2 regions of the Herbaspirillum sp. NPDC101397 genome follow, and region 1 is predicted to be linked to the other one. Evidence: predicted binding sites of a transcription regulator. Region 1 holds the regulator's gene; the other holds the start of a gene.

Region 1 (4,415 bases):
GGTTGAACCGACCATGGACGCCGGCCATGTGGCGAAGGCCATCCTTTACATGGACAGCCTGCCGCTGGATGCCAACGTGCAATTCATGACGGTGATGGCGACCAAGATGCCGTTCATCGGTCGAGGTTGATACGCTCTTCCGCAAAGAAAAAACGCTGCTCTCAAGGCAGCGTTTTTTTTATGTCTGCTGGTTTTTTAGACCGGCCCAGCGCGGTGTCAGCGCATGCGCAATGTCGTAGAGGTCAAGCACGCGGCCCAGCGTGTGGTCGATCATTTCCTCGATGGATTGTGGGCGATGATAGAAACCGGGCAGGGGCGGGAAGATGATGCCGCCCATTTCGGTGACGCTGGTCATGTTGCGCAGGTGGGCGAGATTGAACGGCGTTTCGCGCACCATCAGCACCAGGCGGCGGCGTTCTTTCAGGACCACGTCGGCGGCGCGCGAGATGAGATTGTCGGACAGGCCGTTGGCGATGGCGGCGAGCGTCTTCATCGAACAGGGCGCAACGATCATGCCCGAGGACGTGAATGAACCGCTGGCGATCGAAGCGCCGACATCGCGCACCGGATGGACCACGTCGGCCAGCGCCTCGACGTCCTTGCGGCTCATGTCGAGTTCCTGATGCAGGTTCAGCACGCCGGCTTCGGATACCAGCAGATGGGTTTCCACACCGGCGTCGCGCAGCACGCCCAGCAGGCGCACGCCGTACGCCACGCCGGTCGCGCCGGTGATGGCGACGATCAGGCGGCGGCGCGGCGGTGCGGAATTTGTCGCGATGGACAGGGGATCAGCCCTTGAACAGGGTTTGCAGTTCGCCCGATTCGTACATTTCGCTCAGGATGTCGGAGCCGCCGATGAATTCGCCCTTGACGTACAACTGAGGGATGGTCGGCCAGTTCGAGTATTCCTTGATGCCCTGGCGCACGTCGGCGCTTTCCAGCACGTTGACGGTGACGATGTTTTCCGCGCCGCTGGCCTTGAGCAGTTGGATCGCCTTGCCCGAGAAGCCACACTGCGGGAATTGCGCGGTGCCCTTCATGAACAGCACGACAGGGTTTTGGGTAACGGTTTCCTTGATCCAGGATTGGACTTCGCTCATGACTACACCTTCAAAAAGTTCGCAATGCCGCCATTATATGAAAAAGCGGGCGTGCGCGTTGGGAGAGTGCCGTTGCACAGGGGAATGTCTTTCAGGCAACACGGCGCGGGTGGGCTGCTGTGACCAACATGTAAATGATTTGCAGGATTGCAAGAGATGCCTTGCGAGGCAGGTGGGGAAAAAGTGTAAAAGATTTTGAAAGATATTGAAAATACGCGATGAAGTTGTCGTTGCAGAAACAAGAAAGGGCGCTTGCGCGCCCTTTTTTTGGTGCCGGTCCAGTCCGCCGGCTAGTTGGCTATCACGAGGCAGCTGCGGGCAACGGTTCTTCCGGCAGGCGTTTTGCCATCGAGTGATGGTTTTGCACGCGGTCCTTGTGCTTGATCACCTGGCGATCCAGTTTGTCGATCAGCATGTCAATGGCGGCGTACAGGTCGTGTGCAATGCTCTCGGCATGCAGGTCTTTCCCCTTGATATGAACGTTTATTTCTGCCTTCTGGCGTTTTTCTTTTTCGGTCAGCTTGTCTACGCTGAGAATGACACTGATGTCGATCACATGGTCAAAGTGGCGCTTGATGCGCGTCAGCTTGTTTTGCACGTACTCGCGGATGGCGGGGGTCAAATCGAGATGATGGCCACTAATGGTCAGATTCATACAGCACTCCTATCGTGAGATTGCTGGAGGTTCTTACGCATTGTCCGGTTGCTTGCAGGCAGCACCAGAACAAAACACCCGAACTCAACAGAACACAGCAACGATGCTTTGCTACAGAAAAACTTACAGAGATTTGCGGAGATTCACCGGCGGAATTTTGAGCACTTCGCGGTATTTCGCGACGGTACGTCGCGCCACCACCATGCCCTGTTCCGCCAACATATCTGCAATCTTGCTATCAGAGAGTGGGTTCTTAGGGTCTTCTGCTCCTATCAGTTGTTTGATGAGAGCCCGTATCGCAGTGGAGGAAGCTTCACCTCCGGTTTCTGTTGCGACGTGGCTGCCGAAGAAGTATTTCAACTCAAACATGCCATGCGGGGTCAGCATGTACTTCTGAGTCGTTACACGAGAAATAGTGCTCTCGTGTAGACCCAGTGTATCAGCTATTTCGCGCAACACAAGGGGTCTCATGGCAACGGCGCCATGTGAAAAAAAGTTGCGTTGCCTCTCAACAATTGCCTGGGCGACACGCAAAATTGTGTCGAAGCGCTGACGCATATTTTTGATCAGCCACTTGGCTTCCTGCAGCTGCGAACCGAGCGAGCCGTCGCCCTTGGCTTGCTTGAGTGCGTTGGCGTACATGGCGTTGACGCGCAGCCGTGGCATCACGTCGTGGTTGAGCAAAACCTGCCAGCCGTCCTTGGACGCTTTGACAATCACGTCGGGCACCACGTAGTCGGATCGGCCCGATGCAAACATGGCGCCGGGATGTGGATGGCACTGGCGAATCACGGCTTGCGCCTCGCGCAGGTCTTCATCGTCGCAACCGAGCGCTTTCTTGATTTTATTGAAATCACGCTGGGCGAACAGCGCCAGGTAATCTTCAACGATGGTCAGCGCCAGCCGGCGTGTGACAAAGGCAACTTTCGGCAAGCGCCGGACCTGCAGCGCCAGGCATTCGGAGGCGCTACGCGCGCCGACGCCGGCCGGCTCGAAGCTCTGCAGCAGCTTCAGTGCAATGGTCAGTTCGTCAAGTTCGATTTCCAGTTCTTCGGGCAGGCGCGCGTGGATTTCTTCCAGCGATTCTTCGAGATAGCCATGGTCGTCAATCGCATCGACGATCAGTTCGATCAGCGCACGGTCGCGCAAGCTGCGCACGGTCAGGCGGGTCTGCTCCTGCAGGTGTTCGCGCAGCGTGACGTCGTGGGCTTCGAGTTGCGGACGCGAGTCTTCGTCGTCGGGTGTCTTGCCGGTGCGGGCGACGTCGTCGAAGCTCCAGTCGGCATCGCCGCTCGCATGCTCGTCGCCGCTTGCGCTGTCCTGCGGATCGCCGGCTTCGCCTTCCGCGGGTGCAGCGCTGGCGGCGCTGTTTTCGACCGGCTCCGCCTGCGCCGAAGACGGGCTGCTGAGGGCGCCGTCGGCAAGCAGCCGCACGGAATTGTCGAGCGCATCGTCGAGGCGTTCCAGCAGCGGATTGTCCGACAGGATCTGTTCCAGTTCCTGGTGCAGTTCCAGCGTCGACAGCTGCAGCAAACGGATCGACTGCTGCAACTGCGGCGTCAATGCCAGATGCTGAGAGGTGCGAAGCTGGAGGGATTGTTTCATTCAGTTTTCAGTTGGCAGCGTATTGCCTGCGGATTACATGCGGAAGTGTTCGCCCAGATACACGCGGCGGACGGACTCATCGGCGATGATGTCGTCAGGGCTGCCGCTGGCCAGCACGGTGCCCTGGTTGATGATGTAGGCGCGATCGCAAATGCCCAGGGTCTCGCGCACGTTGTGGTCTGTGATGAGCACGCCGATGCCGCGTTCCTTGAGGAAGCGCACGATGCGCTGGATCTCGATCACGGCGATCGGATCGATACCGGCGAATGGTTCGTCGAGCAGCACGAAGCGCGGATCGGTCGCCAGCGCACGGGCGATTTCGACACGCCGGCGTTCGCCGCCGGACAACGACAGTGCCGGGCTTTCGCGCAGCTTCTCGATCTGCAATTCGTGCAACAGGCTGTTGAGGCGGCCTTCGATTTCATCACGGCTGAGCGACTTGCCGTTTTCCTTGCGCAGTTCCAGTACGGCGCGGATGTTGTCTTCCACGTTGAGCTTGCGGAACACCGAGGCTTCCTGCGGCAGATAAGACAGGCCGAGCTGCGCGCGCTCGTGGATAGGCAGCCGAGAAATCGCCGAACCGTCGAGATCGATCTCGCCGCCGTCGGACGGCACCAGGCCGACGATCATGTAAAACGAGGTGGTCTTGCCGGCGCCGTTGGGGCCGAGCAGGCCGACCACTTCGCCGCTGGCGACTTCGAGCGAGACGTCGCGAACGACCTGCCGCGCGCCATAGCTCTTTTGCAATCCGCGTACTACGAGAGAACTGATCGCCATCTTATTGGCCCTTCGAAGAATCGACGCGCGGCTGGATGATCGCGGTGATGCGACCGCCGCCGGGTTTGCTTTCGCCGGTGTTGGTGTTGTTGACCGAATAGAACTCGGCACGGCTGTCGTAGGAGATGAACTCGCCGTTGACTTCATCGGTCACGCGCGGGCCGTCCATGCGCTGCATGTGGGCGCGCGTAAACAGTTTCGAGATTTCAGTCTTCTCGCTGTATTCGATGCGTTCGGCCTGGCCTTCGATCCACAGGTTGGGGCCGCCGTCGCGTTTC
Region 2 (4,415 bases), on a different contig from region 1:
AGCAGGTCAGCCACGGCAGCAGCGAGTGGTTCTGGAACACCACCGAGCGCTCCGGCGACGGTCCGGCGATTTCGCGGTTGGCGCACAGAAGGAGGCCGTCGCTCGGCTTGAGCAGGCCGGCGATCAGGTTCAGCAGCGTCGACTTGCCGCAGCCGGAGTGGCCGATCAACGTGATGAACTCGCCCTTCTGCACGGTCAGGTTGATGTCGCGCAGCGCATGGAAGCTGCCCTTCTTGGTGTGGAACACCATCTCGACGCCATTGATGTCGATAAACTTGTTATGCATGTCCATCAGAATCCCCTGTTGCTTTGTTAAGCGTTAGTCATTGCATTGCGTTGCATTGAAACCGTACCTGCTCAACTGCTGACTTCTTCATACGTGAAAGCCTTGGCCAGCGCCACCAGCAGCTGCTCGAGGATCAGGCCCACCACGCCGATCACCACGATCGCGATGATGATGTGCGGCACGTTCAGGTTGTTCCATTCATCCCAGACCCAGAAGCCGATGCCGACGCCGCCGGTCAGCATTTCCGCCGCGACGATCACCAGCCAGGCGGTGCCGATGGCAAGACGCACGCCGGTCAGCATGTACGGCAGCACCGACGGGAACAGGATCTTGGTGAGAATCTTCCATTCCGACAGATTCAACACGCGCGCCACGTTCATGTAATCCTGCGGCACACGCTGCACGCCGACGGCGGTGTTGATGATCATCGGCCAGATCGAGCAGATGAAGATCGACCAGATCGCCGCCGGATTGGCCGACTTGAACACGAGCAGGCCGATCGGCAACCAGGCCAGCGGCGACACCGGTTTCAGCAAGCTGATGATGGGACCGAACATGCCTGACAAAAAACGCACGCGACCGATCAGGAAGCCCAGCGGAATGCCCACCACTGCCGCCAGGCCGAAGCCGATCGCCACGCGCTGCAGCGACGCCAGTACGTTCCAGCCGATGCCCTGGTCGTTCGGACCGGTGCGGTAGAACGGATCGGAGAACAGCTTGATGGCCTCCTGCAAGGTCACCAGCGGCGTCGGGAAATTACCGGTCTTGGCGGCGACGATCTGCCACACCAGCACCAGGAAAGCGAGGCCGGTCAACGGCGGCAACACCTTCATGAACCAGCCTGCAAACGGCAGGTTTCTCTTCGCGGCTTTCACTTTCTTCACCGCCGGAGCGGGAGCAGCAACGGAAGCTGCCGCCGCAGCGGTGGTTGTCGGCGAGGCCGGTGCGGGCTTGTCGTTCATCATCGTTTCCATGACTGCGCTCATATCGATTCCTTCACTTGATCACTTGATGCTGCTGCAAGATGTCTTGCAATCCGTCGGCCTGCATCGGCCTGACGACGCAAACGCTCAGGCCTTGACCTTGAACGAAGCGGCGTAGGCTTTCGGATTCTTGCCGTCCCATACGGTGCCGTCCATCAGCTTCGATGTACGCATCACGTCCTTCGGAATGCTGGTCTTGGTCATGGTCGCGGCGTCCTTGTACAAATCAATCTGGTTGACCGACTTGGCCACGGCCAGGTAATCCGGATCGTCCTTGAGCAGGCCCCAGCGGCGATGCTGCGTCATGAACCACATGCCGTCCGACAGGTACGGGAAGTTGACCGCGCCGTCGTTGTAGAACTTCATGTAGTTCGGGTCGTCCCAGGTCTTGCCGAGACCGTTCTGGTAGCGCCCCATGATGCGTTGATCGATGACGTCCTTGCTGGTGTTGACGTAGGACTTGTCGGCGATCACTTCGGCCATCTTGTTCTTGTTGGCCAGCGAGGCGTCGATCCATTTTCCGGCCTCGAGGATCGCCGCCATCATGGCGCGGCAGGTGTTCGGATATTTCTTGGCGAAGTCGAGCGTGGTGCCGAGGACTTTTTCCGGATGGTCTTTCCAGATGTCCTGCGTGGTGGTGGCGGTGATGCCGACACCGTCGACGATCGCGCGGTGGCCCCAGGGCTCGCCAACGCAGAAACCATCCATGTTGCCGACTCGCATGTTGGCCACCATCTGCGGCGGCGGTACGGTAATGACCTTGGCGTCCTTCATCGGATTGATGCCGTTGGCGGCCAGCCAGTAGTACAGCCACATCGCGTGGGTGCCGGTCGGGAAAGTCTGCGCAAAGGTGTATTCGCGCTTGTCGGTTTGCATCAGCTTGGCCAGCGACGGACCGTCGACGCCCCCTTTGTCGGCGATCTTCTTCGACAGCGTGATGGCCTGGCCATTGTTGTTCAGGTTCATGAGCACGGCCATGTCTTTCTTTTGCCCGCCGATGCCCATCTGCACGCCATAGATGAGGCCGTAGAGCACGTGCGCCGCGTCCAGCTCGCCGTTGGTCAGCTTGTCGCGCACGCCGGCCCAGGAGGCTTCCTTGCTGAGCACGATCTTGATGCCGTATTTCTTGTCGAGACCGAGCACCGAGGCCATCACGACGGAAGCGCAATCGGTCAGCGGAATGAAACCGATCTTCACTTCTTCCTTCTCCGGTTTATCGGAGCCGGCCGCCCAGGCTCCTCCCGTGGCTAGTCCCAACATGCTCGCTCCCGTTGCAAGTCCTGCAGTCTGAATCAATTGACGACGCTTGAAATCCACTTCGTTCACAGCTTCCACGGCCTTGCTCGCTTGCTCTTTGAATTCCATCGCATTCCCCATTTGTTCGGCGGCAAAAAAAAAGGCGTCCCTTCGGCATGCACTGAGTCATGTCGAAAGACGCCTTTGTCTTGGATGGATCCGACCGCCATTGGCCGGATCGTTCATTGCGCAAACCTTGCGCTAATGCAGACGATTCAGCAAAGAGCGTGCCAAGCAGCTTATAAAACACTTAAAAGCCGCGCCGCTCATGGGCAAAGCGACAATCCGGCGTAACAGGTTTGAAAGGAAAGCGAGGGGAGTTTGCAAGCGTGGAGGCGCACCGCCTTTGTGCTGCGCACCAATTTGGCGGTGCATGCACGCCGCCGCATGCGGGAAAAGTGTCAGCCGAGCAAGTCTTCGACGTCCAGCAGGCGCTGGGCGATTTCCGAGAGCTTGAGGTTCTTGTTCATGGCCATGCTGCGCAGCTTTTGATAGGCTTCGTCCTCCGACAGCTTGTGGCGGGACATCAGCAGGCCCTTTGCGCGCTCGATCACTTTGCGTTCGGCCAGCTTGTGCTTGGTGTCGGACAATTCGGTCAGCAGCTTCTGCTCCTGGCGGAAGCGCGCCAGCGCCACGTCGAGCACCGGCTTGATGCGTTCAGCTTGCAATCCGGCCACGATGTAGGCAGTGACGCCGGCTTCCATGGCGGCTTCCATGGTGCTGGTGTTGTCGTCTTCGGTGAACATGACGATGGGGCGGCGCTCGTCGCGCGTGGCGATGACGATGTGCTCGAGCACGTCGCGCGCATCAGACTCGGCGTCGATGATGATCATGTCGGGCTGAAGCTGGGCGATGCGCTCGGGCAGGTACAGGTCGGCCGGCAGCGAGGCGATGATGTTGTAGCCGGCCTCCAGCAAGCCGATGCGCAAGGCTTTGCCACGCTCGGCCTGCTCCTGCAGGTCGGTGTCGGTCTCATCATCGGCATGGTCGATGATGGTGTTGACGACGACAATGCGTAGATTGCGCATGTGAGGTTCCAATGTTCGCCTGGACATCGTAAATCGATTCTGAACGCGTTACGGGTCTGGGTGGCTGTGGCACATCCCATACCGGATTGCACCGGCTTCATGTTGCCACACCTCCACGCTGCATGCCCGCCCGAATATCCCCGGATGCAGCGGGCGAATAGTAACCCATTTGGAAATGCCGCACACTTTCCATCATCTTGTGATGCATTCTTTTCGCGTTCTGCCTGCTGCACCGTCAGCATCATGCAAGCAAAAATCAAACCAGAAAAACGTGACGCGGTCGCATCGCCATGCCGTATTCCCTACTGCGCAACTCGCCTTTTCCTACAGGAAATTGAGGAAGACGCCTATCTACCGTAAGCAAGGCGGTTGTTAACATCCATTGCGTCAACTGCCTTCGCACAGTGGACACTATTTTTGATTCGGCTTTCCGCCAGGAGGAGATTACCCATGTCACGTCGCATTCGTTGCCTGCCGGCCGTCGGCAAGTCCGTGCAATTCGTTACTTATTTTGCCGCCGGCAGCGCACTTGCGCTGACCTCTGCCAGCGCGCTGGCTGATCCTTCGCCCGCGCTGGATCGTTTCAGCTTGTCGGCAGGCGCCTACTATGTTGACCCGACTTTCCGGGTCAATGCCAACTCCCAATACGGCTCGTATCAGTCCGGCGACATTGACCGCGATCGCACCGCCCTGCCGCGCGTGCGCGCAGAGTTGCTGCTGTTCGACAGCCAGGGCTTGTCGTTCGACTATTTCACGTACAAAAAGAATTACGGCGGCGCCATCAACCGCACCATTCCTGTCGGCACCGGCTCAACCCTCAAC

What was found. The regulator sigma-54, encoded in region 1, starts transcription at its own class of promoters, with help from an activator protein. The targets are predictions, from matches to a motif close to TGGCANGNAANCTGCTTT.
Region 2: a site for sigma-54 is predicted at 2,781-2,798, ahead of ACIROW_RS07790 (CmpA/NrtA family ABC transporter substrate-binding protein). Genes of this name have one in related genera too.

Annotation. Positions count from the first base shown of each region.
Region 1 covers NZ_JBIWNS010000004.1:84,995-89,409, reverse strand. The annotation lists gene ACIROW_RS10890 (SDR family oxidoreductase) at 1-130, shown strand, start outside; gene ACIROW_RS10885 (UbiX family flavin prenyltransferase) at 179-778, opposite strand; gene grxD (Grx4 family monothiol glutaredoxin) at 789-1,100, opposite strand; gene hpf (ribosome hibernation-promoting factor, HPF/YfiA family) at 1,402-1,755, opposite strand; gene ACIROW_RS10870 (RNA polymerase factor sigma-54) at 1,879-3,360, opposite strand; gene lptB (LPS export ABC transporter ATP-binding protein) at 3,394-4,137, opposite strand; gene lptA (lipopolysaccharide transport periplasmic protein LptA) at 4,139-4,415, opposite strand, start outside.
Region 2 covers NZ_JBIWNS010000002.1:667,593-672,007, forward strand. The annotation lists gene ACIROW_RS07780 (ABC transporter ATP-binding protein) at 1-292, opposite strand, end outside; gene ntrB (nitrate ABC transporter permease) at 358-1,272, opposite strand; gene ACIROW_RS07790 (CmpA/NrtA family ABC transporter substrate-binding protein) at 1,357-2,529, opposite strand; gene ACIROW_RS07795 (ANTAR domain-containing response regulator) at 2,967-3,593, opposite strand; gene ACIROW_RS07800 (autotransporter outer membrane beta-barrel domain-containing protein) at 4,044-4,415, shown strand, end outside.